DNA from 4 places in the Paenibacillus sp. OT2-17 genome. Region 1 is predicted to be linked to each of the others. Evidence: a T-box and tRNA genes for the amino acid it is inferred to sense, from the RefSeq annotation. Region 1 holds a T-box; the other regions hold tRNA genes.

The links. The T-box of region 1 lies ahead of leuS (leucine--tRNA ligase). A T-box ahead of a tRNA ligase gene usually reads a tRNA of that ligase, here a tRNA-Leu.
Region 2: it has a tRNA-Leu gene. The T-box ahead of leuS (leucine--tRNA ligase) is inferred to sense a tRNA for this amino acid. The anticodon was not compared.
Region 3: it has a tRNA-Leu gene. The T-box ahead of leuS (leucine--tRNA ligase) is inferred to sense a tRNA for this amino acid. The anticodon was not compared.
Region 4: it has a tRNA-Leu gene. The T-box ahead of leuS (leucine--tRNA ligase) is inferred to sense a tRNA for this amino acid. The anticodon was not compared.

The regions. Positions count from the first base shown of each region.
Region 1 is NZ_WUDQ01000059.1:11,090-15,993, reverse strand. Features, by position in the region: gene yqeK (bis(5'-nucleosyl)-tetraphosphatase (symmetrical) YqeK) at 1-530, shown strand, start outside; gene rsfS (ribosome silencing factor) at 527-874, shown strand; gene GRP75_RS10775 (CvfB family protein) at 871-1,779, shown strand; gene GRP75_RS10770 (class I SAM-dependent DNA methyltransferase) at 1,783-2,556, shown strand; gene GRP75_RS10765 (tautomerase family protein) at 2,629-3,018, opposite strand; T-box leader at 3,203-3,459, shown strand; gene leuS (leucine--tRNA ligase) at 3,521-4,904, shown strand, end outside.
Region 2 is NZ_WUDQ01000115.1:3,466-8,369, reverse strand. Features, by position in the region: gene GRP75_RS14190 (GNAT family N-acetyltransferase) at 1-257, shown strand, start outside; gene GRP75_RS14185 (N-acetyltransferase) at 278-712, opposite strand; tRNA gene GRP75_RS14180 (tRNA-Leu) at 1,090-1,174, shown strand; gene GRP75_RS14175 (NAD(P)H-dependent oxidoreductase) at 1,268-1,798, opposite strand; gene GRP75_RS14170 (winged helix-turn-helix transcriptional regulator) at 1,996-2,352, shown strand; gene fabV (enoyl-ACP reductase FabV) at 2,521-3,684, shown strand; gene GRP75_RS14160 (hypothetical protein) at 3,815-4,018, opposite strand; gene GRP75_RS14155 (sn-glycerol-1-phosphate dehydrogenase) at 4,187-4,904, shown strand, end outside.
Region 3 is NZ_WUDQ01000253.1:210-4,826, forward strand. Features, by position in the region: partial or broken gene GRP75_RS18800 (beta-ketoacyl synthase N-terminal-like domain-containing protein) at 1-134, opposite strand, end outside; gene GRP75_RS18805 (acyl carrier protein) at 131-370, opposite strand; gene GRP75_RS18810 (4'-phosphopantetheinyl transferase family protein) at 419-1,171, opposite strand; gene loaP (antiterminator LoaP) at 1,313-1,834, opposite strand; partial or broken gene GRP75_RS18820 (MBL fold metallo-hydrolase) at 2,327-2,996, opposite strand; tRNA gene GRP75_RS18825 (tRNA-Leu) at 3,335-3,420, opposite strand; gene GRP75_RS18830 (hypothetical protein) at 3,668-3,826, shown strand; gene GRP75_RS18835 (hypothetical protein) at 3,957-4,145, shown strand; gene GRP75_RS29285 (hypothetical protein) at 4,222-4,374, opposite strand; gene GRP75_RS18840 (YnfA family protein) at 4,470-4,617, opposite strand, start outside.
Region 4 is NZ_WUDQ01000273.1:1,397-4,775, forward strand. Features, by position in the region: gene GRP75_RS19305 (glutathione peroxidase) at 315-800, shown strand; tRNA gene GRP75_RS19310 (tRNA-Leu) at 959-1,041, opposite strand; gene GRP75_RS19315 (urease accessory protein UreF) at 1,305-2,042, shown strand; gene GRP75_RS19320 (hypothetical protein) at 2,339-2,587, shown strand; gene GRP75_RS19325 (helix-turn-helix domain-containing protein) at 2,684-3,067, opposite strand; gene GRP75_RS19330 (helix-turn-helix domain-containing protein) at 3,161-3,379, opposite strand, start outside.

The DNA.
Region 1 (4,904 bases):
ACACACTAGGTGTTATGCATACCTCAGTTGAGCTTGCGCAGCGATATGGAGCAGATCCGGATAAGGCCGAACTGGCGGCTATTTTTCATGATGTAGCGAAATATTGGCCTGTCCAGCAGATGGAAGAGGTGATTCGCAGTCATCCCGAATGTGATCAGGAGCTTTTGGAACATGACAAGCAGCTCTGGCATTCAGAGGTAGGATACTGCGTTGCAGCAAGAGATTACGGAGTGGATGATCCGGAAATAAGGAATGCGATCCGCTGGCATACGTCAGGACGCGTAGGTATGAGCCTGCTGGATAAAGTCGTGTGTCTCGCTGATTACATCGAACCGGGACGGGATTTTCCGGGGGTTGAGCATATCCGTAAACAGGCAAAGAAAAGCTTGGAGCAGGGCCTTATCGCTGGATTTGACTCCACGATTACATTGTTGCTGGAAAAGAAAAAGGTTATTTTTCCACTGACAGTCTTGTCGCGCAATGACTTGATTCAACAACTAAAACAGAGAAAAACGGAGGTTCATGAATGACCCTAACTAATGAGCAATTAATGCAAACAGCGGTTGATGCTGCAAATGATAAAAAGGCAATGAATATTGTCGCACTGGATTTGCGGGGAATATCACTAGTAGCTGATTATTTTGTCATCTGCCACGGTAATTCGGATACACAGGTACAGGCGATTGCAACAGAAATTCGCAAACGCGCTCATGATGAAGGTGTAACCATCAAAGGAATCGAAGGAATGGATTCCGCCCGTTGGGTGCTAATGGATTTGGGGGATGTCGTAGTGCATGTCTTCCATCGCGACGAGCGCGAATACTATAACATTGAACGACTCTGGTCGGATGCTAAGGTTGTGGAAAAGGTATGAGTTTGATCGCCGGTACTTATGTCACCATTATGGTGGATCGTGAGGTATCTCCTTTCGGTTATTTTCTCACTGTTGGTGAGCAGGATGTGCTGCTGCATTATACGGAGCTGACACGTGAAATCGAAGTTGGTGAACGGTTGGAGGTATTTATTTTTCACGATACAGAGGACCGTTTGGCCGCAACTATGAAAAAGCCGTTCTTGTCGTTGGGCGAAATGGCAAAGCTTGAGGTGGCCGATGTGCATCCGCGTTTGGGTTGTTTCCTGGAGATGGGATTGGGTCGTCAGCTTTTGCTGCCGATTCGTGAGTTGCCAGAAAACCGAGATTTGCATCCTCGTGTGGGCGACTACGTGTATGCCATTATGGAGCATGACAAGCAAGGCAGACTGCGGGCTAAGCTGGCAGGGGAACAGGAGCTGGCTCCGTTGTGCTTCCACGCCCCTGATTCGTGGCTGAATACGTGGGTGCAGGCGACTGTGTACAAGCCGCTTCAGATGGGCACATTCGTCCTGGTGGACGGAGGTGTGCTTGGTTTTGGCGCGATTGGAATGATTCATTCCTCGGAGCGTAACCGGATGCTTCGCTTGGGCGAAGAGGTCAAGGTACGGGTCACGCTTGTTCGGGAAGACGGTCGGGTCAATCTGGCGATGTCACCACGCAAGGAAGTAGGCCGTGATGAGGATGCGGAGCGGTTGATTGCTTTTCTGAAAGAGCGTCCGGGTGGCGGCATGCCTTACTCCGACGCAACGCCGCCGGATATTATCAAACAACGGTTTGGTATTAGTAAATCCGCCTTCAAGCGTGCGATGGGCAAGCTGATGAAGGAAGGAATGGTTACACAAAAGGAAAACTGGACCTACCTAGTGGAGAAAATGCCGAAACCGAAGGACGGGAATGGGGAATAAAAAATGGCTTCTTACCGGAAGTTTGCCTATGTGTATGATGAGCTGATGCAGGACATGCCGTACCCGGACTGGTTACGCTTTGCACGGCAGGCTTGGGATCAGTACGGTATGCCGCATACGGTGGCCGAACTGGGCTGTGGAACGGGTTCGATTACGATTCCCCTAGTTAACTCGGGCTTCGAAGTGTCTGGAATCGACTTATCCTCTGACATGCTGGCAGTAGCCCGTCGCAAAATGGAAACCACTCCCCAGGGACAGCGATTGTTTCGTGAGGGAAGCGTTCGCTGGATACAGCAGGATATGAGAGAATGGATTTTACCCGAGCCTGTGGATTCTGTAATTTCTTTTTGCGATTGTCTGAATTACTTGTTGGAGGAAGAAGATATAATTTCTACTTTTCGTAGAACTCATGCTGGACTGAAGCCTGGCGGAACCTTCTTGTTCGATGTACATCATCCGCAGACGTTTTTACGTTATGATGAAGAGCAGCCATTCGTACTGGATGATCGCTCTATCTCATATATCTGGACATGTGCGTTGGACACTCCCCGTTGTGAAATTGAGCATCATCTTAGTATCTTTGCGAAAGCAGAACATGAAGGACGCGATCTGTATCAGCGTTTCGAGGAAATTCATGTACAGCGTGCCTATGATCCAGACTGGATGAAAGCAGAATTGTCCAAAGCAGGTTTTCGTGATGTGAAGGTATATGCGGATTTTGAATGGGTAGAAGCAGAAGATGACGCGGCGAGACTGTTTTATGTTGCTGTAAAATAGTGAAGACTCATTGAGCAAATTTAGGAAAAGAAAGACGCTTTTCATGATGACATGAAGGGCGTCTTTTTGCACTCATATATTCACTTTATAGTTCAACTGAAGCTCATCACCCGGTACACCCCGAATACCCCAGTTCTGTTTGGGCGTTTCAAATATAGTAATCTCAAGATCCTGTGGAGCAATGCCAAAATGGTCCATAATTCGTTGGAATAACAGCTGGATGAGCTGCTTCTTAGCTTCTGTCGTTCTGCCTTCAAAGATACTGATTTCAATAATGGTGTACGCCTCAGAGCGACCATCGGCATATATAAAGTCTTCCTGATCCATAGGGAAAAAACGATGAAACCTCTTGTCTGGAGGGTATTTGAATGCATCCACCACAGCAGAATGAATCACCTCTGAAAGCTGCTTTTTGATTGGATTTAGAGCTTCTTTTATTCCGAAAATTTTAATCTGTGCCATGTCTCAGCTCACCTTTCTTATCTCAACTCAACTCAATTTGCATCAATTTAATTCGAAGTTATTATAAAACATTCGTATGCATGTGTCATGAACAATTAGTATGAAGAGGGTCTTTAACACCAAAGATAGTCCTTATTTGACTTTTTTCGCGGTTTTCAATATAATAGTGCCATTATTAACGGTTAAACAATCGCTGATGAGGAATAGTAGCTTTGTCTGGACATGTAGAGAGCCGGCGGGTGGTGCAAGCCGGTTGACAGTGCAAAGTGAACTCGCCTCGGAGATATGCGTCCAACGCAGGAACGCCTTTACAGGTGCTTGTATCCTGTTATTAACCCGCATCGGATCACCTCCGTTATCAGGTGCAAAGGGAGTAGAACGCGAAGAACGCTTTCTGCTAACTAGGGTGGTACCACGGGAATATAACCTCTCGTCCCTAGCGCTGACACGCTACGGGATGCAGAGGTTTTTTTGTTGCATACCGTTTGAGGAGGAAAAGACAATGACAGACACACAGCCGAAGCACGGCTATCAACCGCAAAGTATTGAACCAAAATGGCAGAAATATTGGGATGAGAACAAGACGTTCCGCACCGGGGAAGAGCCGGGCAAACCGAAGTTTTATGCTTTGGATATGTTTCCGTACCCATCTGGAGCCGGCCTACATGTAGGCCACCCAGAGGGCTACACAGCTACGGATATTGTTTCACGATATAAAAGAATGCGCGGCTACAACGTACTGCATCCGATGGGTTGGGACGCCTTCGGTCTGCCTGCCGAGCAGCATGCGCTGGATACAGGGGAGCACCCACGCGAAATTACGGTGAAAAATGTAAATAACTTCCGCCGTCAAATCAAATCGCTCGGCTTCTCCTACGACTGGGATCGTGAAATCAGCACGACGGATCCTGATTATTACAAATGGACACAGTGGATCTTCATCCAGCTGTACAAGCGCGGCCTTGCATATGTAGCTGAAGTACCTGTGAACTGGTGCCCGGCGCTGGGAACGGTGCTAGCGAATGAAGAAGTTATTGACGGTAAGAGTGAGCGTGGCGGTCATCCGGTCGTCCGTAAACCAATGCGTCAATGGATGCTGAAAATTACGGAATACGCGGATCGTCTGCTGGAGGATCTGGAGGAACCGGATTGGTCTGAGAGTATTAAGGATATGCAGCGGAACTGGATCGGTAAGTCTACCGGGGCAGAGGTTCGTTTTCCAATTGAAGGCTATGACGAGCAACTCACAGTGTTTACAACCCGTCCAGATACACTGTTCGGCGCAAGCTACTGTGTGCTGGCACCAGAGCAAGAATTGGTAGATATTATCACTACGCCTGAGCAAAAGGATGCTGTACAACAGTACCGTGAACAAGCTGCTCGTAAAAGCGATCTGGAGCGTACGGATCTGGCCAAGGATAAAACAGGCGTATTCACAGGAGCTTATTCAGTGAACCCGGTGAACGGCGAAAAGCTGCCGATCTGGATTGCTGACTATGTACTTGCAGGCTACGGAACTGGAGCGATTATGGCTGTACCTGCTCACGATGCGCGTGACTGGGAATTTGCCAAGCAATTCGGATTGAATATCATTGAGGTTGTCCAAGGTGGAGATGTGGCTAATGAGCCATATACTGAGGATGGACCGCACGTCAATTCCGGCCCGCTGAATGGACTTACCAACGAGGAAGCGATTCCGAAGATGATTGAATGGCTGGAAGCTGAGGGCAAAGGACACGGTAAAGTCACCTATCGCCTGCGTGACTGGCTGTTCAGCCGTCAACGCTATTGGGGCGAGCCGATTCCGGTAATTCATCTGGAAGATGGAACGATCAAACCCGTTCCTGAGGACCAACTTCCGCTCGTACTGCCGGAGATGGACAATA
Region 2 (4,904 bases), on a different contig from region 1:
CACAGTCCGGTAAACCGGTAGTACTGGAGGTTGAGCCACCAGTGGATGAATGGACTCGGAGAAGAATTGGTTTTTATGAACGTTTGGGGTTTCATCTGAACCATTTTGACTATGTACAGCCCCCTTTAAGAGAAGGACAGGCTGATCTGCGGCTTCAAATTATGAGCTATCCAGGTGCGCTGGCTGAACAGGATTTTGCTCCGTTTAAAGAGATTTTATATACCGAGGTCTATGGGTTAAATAAGAAGACTATATAGCTAAAGATGCTTCATTATCGTTAATGTTTTGTCCATGCCATCACAAATTCTTTCTCGTCAGTTTCGGCATCAACAGATTCCGCTTGAATGGTAAATCCATTTTTGGTATAGAAGTTAAATGCTTTCGTGTTCGACTGGTATACTTTTAATTGAATCTCATCATGTTGCTTCTTGATCCAATCTAGTAGTAACTTGCCATAGCCTTTTCTTTGAGAATCAACACGTATAAACAGAGCCGCCAAGTATCCATCCAACATGGAAACAAAGCCGCCGATGCTATGATCATCTTGTATGATAACGTAGTTTTGAGCGAGGGGAAGGTACCTGTTTTCCATCTCGGTAACTTGTGATGCCCAATACTGCGGAGCAATAAAATGATGGGCTTCTATGGAAGCATCCAGCCAGATGGCTGTCAACTCGTTGAGCTCTTCCACATTTGCGGGTCTAATCGACATCGTATCTCCTCTTTCACAGTGCAGTATGTAATCTTATAGATGGTGTTGAAATAAAAAAGACCGTCCGAGGACGGTCTTTCTACCCGTGGCGCTTAATTAAAGCTTTGATCCGTATCCCGCGCCTCCGTCAACTCTGTAAATTAGAGAATAACGGACCGGGTAAGGGATACGCTCAACATGTGATTATTGATGTTGACGCACCTCCTTTCCTGATGGACCCATTTTACCATATATGGATTGTGATATCCAGTGATTTTCTTATATTTGCGGAAATGATTCATAGAAAATATAATATAAAAATAGCTTGATTTTATGTTCTATGGAAGATATAATCTTAATTACCGTGATTGAAAAACATCGGTGTGAATACATAATATGCGGTCGTGGCGGAATTGGCAGACGCGCACGGTTCAGGTCCGTGTGGGCTAACCCCCCGTGGAGGTTCGAGTCCTCTCGACCGCATTATAGCCTAACATTTACAGGTTCTTGGATTGGCTGGATGCCACCAAGAGCCTGTTTTTATATGGTTAAGATGCGTGTACCATTATAACTATTTTATTTATACTGAAATATATATTTAATATAGTCCTTTGCACTCTGATTAATGTCTTCGTCGCTTGCTTGAAACGAGGCTCCGAAGACAGCGAAATAGGGTAATGTTATCGCGCCAACATGCACTGCGCTTGCTTTAAAAGGTGCTATAACTTCATCTACAGTAAAAGAAACGGAACCAGTAGGTGAGTAATTTTCTTTTTTATCGCCAATGGACATGGCTATCCCTAGCTTCTTTCCTTTTAACTTATCACCTTGTGAACCATAAGCCCATCCATGAGTAAAAACATCATCCATCCATTTTTTTAATAAAGGCGGGTAACTATACCAATATAAAGGGAATTGAAATATGATATTACTATGTGCTTCAAGTAACTTTTGCTCTTTCAAAACATCAATGCTCCAGTTTGGGTACTCTTTATAAATTTCGTGAATTGTAATTTCATTGGTATATTGAAGTAATTCTCGTTTCCATCTGTTATTTACTCTAGAATCTTCGATATGGGGATGAGCTAAAATCACAAGAGTTTTCATCATAAATCACCTTTCTTACGTAACATATTTGCCTTTGTAGATGCTCTATTATTATTCTGTATGCTTCAAAAAAAGTAAATACACACAATAAAGTAAGATAGTTACTTGAAAGTGTGCATTGGACTTAGAGTGAAGATACGCAATTATAAAATTAATTAGATAAACTTTGTTATTTTTAGCGTTGAAGAGGTGGTACTATGAAACAATATAATTTAGGCATAGAAGCAACACTTGAGATCATCGGAGGTAAATGGAAATCATTAATCATTTGTTTATTAATGTCTGGTAGAAAAAGGACAAGTGAATTACAGCGTAGTATTCCGGGCATTTCTCAAAAGGTTCTTATACAGCAACTTCGCGAACTTGAAAAGGATGGTATCATAGGTAGACATGTGTATAATCAAATGCCTCCAAAAGTGGAGTATTATATAACGGAATATGGAATTACAGCAAATGAAATTATTGACTTAATGTGTTCTTGGGGAAGGGCTAATATCCAAATAAGACAACAGCAAGGAGAAGATGTGATGTTGTTAGAAAATGATTCAAAATGAATAGTGGAGTAAAAAAGCGTTGCAGACTATGATGTTTACGGTAGTTTTCTTCGGCTGTCTTCAAGTGTTATGTTATGTGTTGAGCCGCAAGCTGATTTGCTATATAGTTATGACTGGACAACCATTCCATCCATATTAAATGAATGCCAAAGTAGGGGGACCCTTGCAATGATTATTAAACCGAAAATTCGTGGTTTCATATGTACGACTGCACATCCTGCAGGATGTGCGGCTCATGTTAACCGTCAGATCAACTACATCAAAGATAGCACATCAATACAAGGAGCTAAAAAGGTACTTGTGATCGGAGCATCTACTGGATATGGGCTGGCTTCTCGTATTGCTGCGAGCTTCGGTCTGGGAGCGGACACCATAGGGGTATCCTATGAACGTCCCGCATCAGAGGGGCGCACGGCTTCAGCAGGCTGGTACAATACGGTAGCCTTTGAAAGAGCGGCCAGAGCAGCTGGCTACATAGCAGAAAGCATTAATGGAGATGCTTTTTCTCATGAAATTAAGCAGGAGACGTTGAAGCTGGTAAAGGAAAAGCTGGGCAAGGTAGACCTGATTGTGTATAGTGTCGCTTCACCGCGACGGACACATCCCGATACGGGTGAGACCTTTAATTCCGTTCTCAAGCCTATCGGACAGTCTTTTTCTAATAAAACAGTGAATACGAATACAGGTGTCGTATCACAAATTACGCTAGAACCGGCTACGCAGGAGGAAATTGAGAACACCATTACGGTAATGGGTGGCGAAGATTGGTCCTTGTGGCTGAAAGCGTTGGAAGAAGCTGATCTGCTGGCTGAAGGGGTAACCACACTGGCTTACTCGTATATTGGTCCCGAAATTACGGAGGCTATCTATCGTAAAGGAACCATTGGCCAAGCTAAAAATGATTTGGAAGCTACAGCACATACTTTAACAAAGCAACTGGAGCGTTATCATGGAAAAGCTTACGTTTCTGTGAATAAAGCTTTGGTTACACAATCCAGTTCGGCTATTCCAGTCGTACCTTTGTATATTTCTTTGCTGTTTAAGGTCATGAAGGAAAAGGGACTGCACGAGGGATGTATTGAGCAGGCACAACGTCTGTTCGAGACGCTATACAGTGGGTCCACTGTGGAAACGGATGAAGAAGGACGCATTCGGCTGGATAACTGGGAAATGAGAGACGATGTGCAGCAGGCTGTCAAAGCAGCTTGGTCCGAAATCACTACAGAAAACGTATCTGAATTGGGTGATCTCGAACAATACCGTCTGGATTTCCTCCAATTATTTGGATTCGGGTTTGATGAAATTGATTATGAATTAGACGTTAATCCATAGGTTGATACACTTTCATAAGTGATATTTGTAAAACAAAAACGGGTACTCTCAAGCGATGCAATTGCTTAAGAGTGCCCGTTTTTTATGTGTATTGGCAAAGAACAAGTTGCACTCGTTTCACTAACAGCATTTATCGAGAATTAGACGTGGGAAGCGACTTACGGTGCAGCAAGCGAAAAACGGCAATGGTAATGATAATCCCCGCAACGCCAAAGACTGCAACAGAAGTCAGAGCTCGATAGGCTTGCCAGCCGAACAAAAATGCAATACCACTGCCAAACGTTGTACCTGCCAGTAAACCAAGTGCGCAGGCAATATCCGTTCCAAATTTCATAAACATGTTCCTTTCAAATGTATAAATTAAAAAGCAACTTGTACTTTTTTGCTGGACTTGGACATACACTTGTGCGTACAATTAAATAGTAATCGTTTTCAAACGGAATCTATTAATCATTATGGATCATTCTTGTGCAAATTATTCCTTTTTCAGGAGGCTGATGAAATGAATATGAATGAGCAGATCAAGCTGTGGAACGAAGAGGCGCAGGCTAGTAACGCTGATCATCCTCACCGAAAGGTTGAATTGTTTATTGAGGTACGGGATGGAGCACTGCAGTCTGTTGTTCCATATCTGAACCAACAGGATTATCGTCATGTAACTCTGGTAGAAGATGAACATACTTCGGCGGCGGCTGGAACAAAAGTGGCTGAGCTGATTCGTGAGGCAGGTTTGACAGTTGATGTCGTCCGCTTACCTCCGAATGCTGTAGGGGATGTGATTGCTGATGAGACCTACATTATGAAAGTGCTGCTGGGTGTGGCGGATAAGAGTCAGGCTGTACTTGCTGTAGGCTCCGGCACAATTCATGATCTGGTTCGCTTCGTATGTTATAAAATGAATCGTCCGTTCTTGTCAGTACCGACGGCTGCTTCGGTGGATGGTTTTACCTCCGCAGGCGCACCACTAATTGTGGACGGCAGCAAGCAGACATTCCAAGCAGTTCCGCCAGAGGCGATCTTTGCTGATTTGTCCGTGCTGGCAAATGCGCCACAGACGATGACTGCGGCCGGTTTTGGCGATATGCTCGGTAAGTTCACCTCACTAGCGGACTGGCATGTTTCCAGAGATTTAGGAAACGAGCCGTATTCACCTGTGGCTAATCGCATTACTGAGGAGGCTCTGCGTGACTGTGTAGAACATGTCGATGAGATTGCGGCAG
Region 3 (4,617 bases), on a different contig from region 1:
CCCGGGCGTTGCATGACGCCAAATGCATGCTGCCCTTTGAACAACGCCGAGGCAAAAGCAGCCTTCCCCTGCCCAATCGCCGAAGTCACGCCAATCCCCGTAACGACTAACTCAGACTCTTCATAATTTTTCATAATTTCGCATAAAGTGCATCTGTCAATTCCCCTATATTTTTCACGCCGGACAATTCGACGCGCGGAATATTAAGAGATAATGTTTCCATCGTCTTGTTTACAATTTCAGCCCGATCTACTGAATCTGCACCCAAATCCACCAATCGATCGCCATACTCGAACGTGTGATCTTGTAATTCGGGAAGCACTTCACGAATACAACGTTTAACGATATCGAATACTTCTTCCTTATGCATAGGTATCCTCCTAAAAATAAATGATTTAAAACTCAACAAACCTGGTGTTCAGTAAACATGATCTACAAACGGATTTCGATGAAAACTTGCATTGAATTTTTCATAAAGCCGAGAAGTATTCATACTCCATTCCGTCTTCCTCGGTGCTACAATCGTGCAGATATAGTCACCTAACTGGTAAGACTGGGCAGCATATTGTGGAAAATGTGAAAATGTACTTTGGAAGCATCCATCCACAAATCTGGTCTCATTCATTTCAAGTACATGCAGCGATGTTGTAAAACCTGTGCGCAATATTTTCGACAGGGCCTCCTTCACTGTCCAAAAAACCGTCAATAAAGCTGAGTACTCCCCTACTCCCCGCACGATAGAGATTCTTCCCTTTTCTTCCGCCGTCAGTTGGCTTTCAATTGTCTTATTTCGCTTAGAATCAATCCTCTCAATATCAATGCCCATGGGATGTGCTTCGGGAAAAACAACAGCCGCTCCGATATAGTCGCAGTGGGCAATGCTCACCTGATAGCTGTGGACACCATTGATTCGAAGCATGGGCTGGCCGAAGACACCTGACTCCACACTTACGTTGCGCAGGTCTGGCTCGCTTAACAGCACCGAAACTGCTTGTTTGGCACTTAGCCTGCCAAGCACAAAGTTGGATTTCCGCCGATGGAATACCAAACTCTCGAAGTAACTACACTCATCCGAATGAAAGACTTCTCGATCAAGGGGAGCGTCTGCGTTATAATCTGCATGGACAAAACTGACGGCCGCCTTCATCACGGCATCTTCCCGCTTCAACATTAGTTGTTCTGCATACGAGGCTACGCATATCCCCCCTAGTAAACTACTAACTTAGCAGTCCAAATCAAAAAAGGCCTTCAAATCCCTTAAGGGTTCTGAAAGCTTCCTCATGGAGTATGAACTCGTCACGAGTTCTCCACTTTAAACCTTACTTATAATTTCCAAAGCTACTCTCACTAACCTGATATCACCCATAAATTCTAACTGAATGACCGCTTGTCGTTTATGTCTATCTATTTTCTTAACTATACTCCCCCTTCCTTTAAGTGGGCCATCTAGGATACATATATTGTCTCCTTCAATAATTCCAGTTGATGATTCTATACAATAGCTATCATTGCATAGACTTTCTAACATTTGTTTCTCCGAATCTCTCATTGAAGCTTCAAACTTCGAGTATCTCAATAAACGAATGATATCACTAGAAGTGCAAATCATTGAATTTGTACTGGTTACGAACTGCAAGTCAGGTAAATTCGACTCAATAAATACATAGCTTGGGAACAAAGGAGCCCATTCTTTCTTTACTATTCCTGCTACTTTAAAGAGTCTCTCTTGGAGTGGTATAAAGGGTTTGTAGACTTCAGAATCCAACCACTCATTAATAAGCTGCTTGACCTGTTCTTCCCTACCCGTTCGCACAAAAAACACGTACCAGCTCACTTAACTCATCTCCTATAAAAACGTACTGCCAAATCATCTCCTATAATGTCTACTACCCATATACATAGCTTCGCCCTTTCACTTATCCTACTTGATAAGCTACAATCTCTCACGATATATCCCTCTTTGATGGTTAACGTGACCCGCCAGCGATTAACCACAGAAAAGTTCCTTTATTTTTCATATAATCATATAATTGGAATAATGTTTTTCCATTATAATCCTCTACTCAAACCCTGTCAATTCACAGTTGATTGGAAACGGCCAAGTTCAGATTGGATTCGCAAACCTTTCTGAAAATGCTTAATTTGAAGTCATTATTATCTTTCGAATACAGCTTCAACGTTTCTGGCGGCTTATAAAAGAACTGATCCGAGTGTTTTACTCTAGTTAACTTGAGCATCTGGGGCACAGACAAATGATAGATCGTTATGTATTATTTTTTATATTTAAGATTTTCTCTCACCATTAGAACTGGGCCACAATACAGACTCATTTGAAATCGAACAGGCCCTTTTGGTTCGGACGCATTCTAAATTTAATAAAAGATTCCTTACTCGTAAATTGAAAATAAATATTTTCATCCATGAGGTGTAAAACCAGGCGCTTTACCAAATGAATGAGCAGGATAAATTTGAATAGAGTCATCAATTTCTCGCTTTATTTTTTGAACACTATTATATAATTCTATTGGATTTCCTCCATTTGGGTCACAAAAGCCACAACCTTCAATGAATATTGTATCCCCAGTAAATAAGCGATCTGATAAAAGATAGCATACACTTCCCGCGGTATGTCCAGGAGTCAAAAGACTTTTAATTTCTGTTTCACCGACCTGGATTGAATCCTTGTCTTTAATTGAATGTAAATTTCTACATCTAAAATGATAAAAATCGATTTCGTTTGTTGACATGAATACCTGCGGGTTATATTTTTCCAGGAGTGGATTTACCAAATTAATATGATCCCAATGTGAGTGAGTTAATAGTATCGCTTTGAGATCGCCATTCAATTGTTGAAGATAGAACTCTACTTTCAATAAATCCCATGATGGGTCAACAATAGCTATGTCTCTTGTTTTCTCATCCATTACAAAATATACATAATTAATGAAATTCATAAAACAGACTCTTAACTGTTCCATATGAAAAGTCAGATTCATATCAGCTTCACCGAACCACCTTCCCAATAGTTAATTAAAAACAACAACATTCTGATTTAAGGTTTTAGGCCACTTCATTTTTTAGAAATACTTACTATTTAATTATAAAGGCCTAATTTCGTTGTCCTATGATTATAACAATTGATGCAATAGAAAGGCTCCAACTCTCTGTTACAAGATCGCTTAATTTTTCCAAAACAAAAAACGCCTCTCCGTATGTTAACGGTGAGACGTTTTTTGTTGATCCTACATACCTGTTACGGAGTATTCCGCAGGTACACAGAACCTCGCGTTATTTTCGTTCATTTAACTTTGATGTGTCCGTTATAAATCAAGAATGCCGAGGACCGGGATCGAACCGGTACGGTAGTCACCTACCGCAGGATTTTAAGTCCTGTGCGTCTGCCAATTCCGCCACCCCGGCATAAATTTAGGAACGCTAATCTTTACACTTACTTGTCTTACAAGTATCTGAGAAACACGCATCTGATTAAGAAGTGTTCTCGTTATGTAAATGTTGTTCAATTGGGCACCAACATATAATACGATAATTTTATCGAATTGTAAAGTGTTTTTTAAAAAAAATAATAAAATTCTCTTTTTGTATAACTTGTGCACATTTGAATTACACTAATAAACGTCTTTCCAAACTACCAGAAGGGGTGTTACGAATGCGTGAAGGTATGATTCCAGCTGTTCTTGGAACGGTAGTATCGGCTTCAGGCGCTGTGTTGCTGAGCAGTAAGTACAAACTTGCAGCTACAGGCATTCTCGGTTTCGGACTGGCTCATGTTGTTCTGGGAGCGATTGATCTGATTGAGCATCGCTAGTTGTTTGGGAAGTACCGGGCGGGATTTACTCCCTCCCGGTTTTATTTTTATCAACGTTTAGTCTGGAGCACAAGCGTTTATGTAAAGTATAGAAGCTGAATATGCCTAATAAAAGGAGCTGTGATGTGCTATGAGAGATAATAACTCTGAAAAGAATCGTACTGACGATCAAATCGAACATAAACAATCCCTGGACAAGCGCGAGCCAGGATTTAATCGCATTCCTGACACCGATGCAGATACACCTGCTGCTACCGATATGATTGATGAAGCCATAGGTCGCGGGATAGACAAGTTACGTAACGATTTCACAAAATAAAGCATGGGTAATAAGACACAGGTTTGTGAGCAGTCCTTAATTCATTTGTTTTGATATGTACAGTGATTTCGTAAAATCACTTAAAGATCAGCATGATCCAGCCAATGATTGATATCCACAGCACGATGCTGATTAAGAGTCCACACATGATACCAAAAGAGAAATTACCTTCACTCTTCGGTACAGCACTACCAAATTTCAATCTAAGCTTCATTTGATTCCAGTTCATAGAACCCCCTCCTTAAGTTCTATTTCGGAATATGAAGCTTATTTTTGTAGACCTATAGTCATGTTTTCAAAAATAAAATAGGGTTTTTCGTCCTATCATCCTGATCGCGGAAATAGGATTACAGCTATACCGACCAAACAAATCAATCCACCAATGAAATCGTACAAGTCGGGTGTCTTTTTATCAATCCACCAGCCCCATGCAATGGAAAGAACAATAAAGACACCTCCGTATGCTGCATAT
Region 4 (3,379 bases), on a different contig from region 1:
CAGCTCCTTCAATCTCTGTTTTTCATCCCTTTTCGAAAATGACAAGCATGTCAATATTGGCGTAGGGTAGAGCGTTTTTGGCCTTTTTTTGTAAAAAGAGAAGAAAATACGCTATATGTACCAGCTAAACACCGATTGAACCCGCTTTTATAAGAAGAAACACCTTAATTCGCTCCATTTGCGGTGCGATTTACTGTTTTGAACAAAATACGATTTTACAGCGGCTAAAGGCTTGATACAGCTTTTCCAGACTTGCAACCTTGCTTTTAATTGCTTACAATTTAATTGCTGAATATTGAATAAGGAGAGATACTATGACCGTTTATGAATATGATGCGCACACCCTGCAAGGGAAACAAATTCCGTTATCCACATATGAAGGGAACGTTCTGCTTATCGTGAACACTGCCAGCAAATGTGGGTTAACCCCCCAATACAAAGCGCTACAAGAGCTATATGACCAGTACCATGAACAGGGGCTCGAAATTTTGGGATTTCCCAGCAACCAATTTGCCAAACAAGAGCCAGGTTCCAGCGAGGAGATTTCCGAGTTTTGCCAGATCAATTATGGTGTTACCTTTCCGATGTTCGCCAAGACAGATGTCAATGGCGATCAAGCGCACCCCTTATTTCGTTACCTGACCCAAACTGCTCCGGGGGTATTAGGGTCCAAAGCGATCAAATGGAATTTTACTAAATTCTTAATTACACGAGAAGGTAACGTATTTAAGCGCTATGCACCGCAAACCACTCCAGATAAGCTGGCGGGAGATATAGAGAAGCTTTTGCAGCAAAACTGACATCCTTCTTTATCAGTTAATAAACGACCTATTGTCTACCGTTGCTTCTGTGGCTAAAGGATATAACGAAAAATGCTTAACGAAAAATGCTTAACAAAAAAAGCATCCCTTCACGTAAACCGTGTCAGGATGCTTTTTTAACTGAGTCTTGCATATAATGCGGTCGAGAGGACTCGAACCTCCACGGGCGTACGCCCACTACCCCCTCAAGATAGCGTGTCTGCCATTCCACCACGACCGCAAATCATAATGTAATGAGGCAACAGATTTATTATACTCTCTCATCAACTATTTGTAAACAAAAATATAATAATTATTTTATACGTTATTTTAACTAACATATATGAGCGATAAGAATATTTAATTTGACACAAAAGCTATTTAAATGTAAATATATATTACATATATTTCGAATATTTTTCGTTATCCCCAAGTAAAAAGTAAAATAACATAACATAAGGATTCACTTCGAGGAGGCGAACCACCTTGTATAAAGGCAACCGCTTGCTGAACTATGCATTATTGTTGGACCCTTCCCTACCTGTTGGTGGCTTCACCCGTTTTAACGGACTGGAGAAACTATCGCGTAACGGACATTTGAACAGTCTACAAGACCTGGAACATTACATGCTGGATGATTTGTATCCTCAATTTACAACCGTTGACGGCATGGCTATCAAAAGTCTGTATGTCGCCATCCAGCAGAATGACAGTTGGCGGATCGCCCTCATTGATAAGATGCTGCATACCCAACGTCCCTCCTGGCAGCATGTGAAGGAGTTTCGTCTATCCGGTCAGCGTCTGCTCAAGCTCGCTAAGGCTCTTTATCCTTGGCTTGAATTTGACCAGTTGGAATCCATACTCATTCAATACAATGCGATTGGCACACTCGCTACCGTTCACACCTGGATTAACTTCCTCCTCGGAAACGATGTAGAACAGACCGTTCACGGCTATCTTAGCGCAGCGGTGTCCTTCTGTGTGGAAGATGCCTTCAAGCTACTCAATCCTCCTTATGAGGAAAAGAACCCTCTTATGGAGCGTATGACAAGCGAGCTCCTCTCTGCCTGGAAGAAGCTTAACCAACCTGAGCCAACTGCATCTCAGCGTCGCTTTCTTCACAGACATTGGTCCAGCTCCTACATCACTCTACCTCTTTATATGAGCCATAATAACCAATTGGATGAACCTAGACTGTTTTCCTCCTCAGGTCTATTCAAACGCCTTCCAGCATCCCCCTGATGCGTAGCTTCGCCAATGTGGTCACAACACGAAAAACACTCTGTCCCTTTCCTCAGGTGGCAGAGTGTTTTTTATCCACATATAATCGCAATTCACACCATTAGCAGACTCTAGACGGATTATCAGAACCACCTAGCACTTAATTAAGTAATTAATTCAACAAAATGACGCATTTACGATTGTAAAAACACGTATAAAAGTGTATCATAGTGTCAGATGGTTAATTCTAACATGTTTACTGATGATTATTATAACACACCAATTATTCCGCAAGAATCCGTAAGGGGCGATTTCTCTTGAATAACAAAATGCCTGTCACCTCCTTCGGGTGGGCCATCAAACAACGGCTTGTCGAACTTCGACTGGATCAGAAAACATTTTGTGAGACACACAATATTCCGCCTTCACGCTTGTCCAATCTGATTCACGGCACCCGCAAAGCACAAAGGTACAGAAAACAAGTTGCTGCAATTCTGAACATCGACGATAACGATTATAAGGAGGCACCGCACTCTAAACCTAACAAGCATTCCAGTTACATATAGGTCATTCCATATCACCAAGAAACCAAATAGACCCGTAAAGCGAACCCCACTCGTTCGTTTACGGGTCTTCAACCCAGACGATCTTTAGCCAAAAAATTATTCCGGCTTTGTTTTATCCTTCTCACTTTTTTGCTTACGGTATTTCGCAAATTCAACATATTCTAAAATAAAATTCTGTTCTTCCGTCTCAAGATCTTCTGCCTGGCAATTCAGTGGCCCCATCACTCCAAAAAAATAAGCAGCCTTCTGCTCCTGAAGTACGCCTTCTCCTGGCTTAATCCCTTTCATTAACCAATCGAGCGATACATTAAAAAAGTCCGAAATCTGAATCAAATGGGTGGTACCCGGCGTTGTTTTACCCCTTCTCCAATCACCGAGATTCCCTGAACTGATTTTAAGTTTTTCACAAAATGCCTTCTTGGTCATTCCGCGATCCTTAATCAAAGCTTCAATCCGCTGATAAATAGTTTGATCTCCCAAAATGTTTCCCCTCCGACACAGTAACTTTTTCTGAAATAATTTTCATTTTTCAGCCTTACTCATTAGTAATCCTCATGAAATCCTAAGCAACCATTACCCCATAGTAGAATTACGCTGGTTTTTCTCTTTACGAAAGCGGGTAAATTCAATATACTCAAGTATAAAATTTCTTTCCGCCTCACTAAGCGGTTCCCCCTGGCAATTCAGTTGCCCTGAAGCGCCAAAAAAATAAGGGTCTTGCGACTCCTTTAGCACCTCACCCTGTACATCTCGACCCAGCATGATCCAATCCAGACTGGCATCAAAAAACGA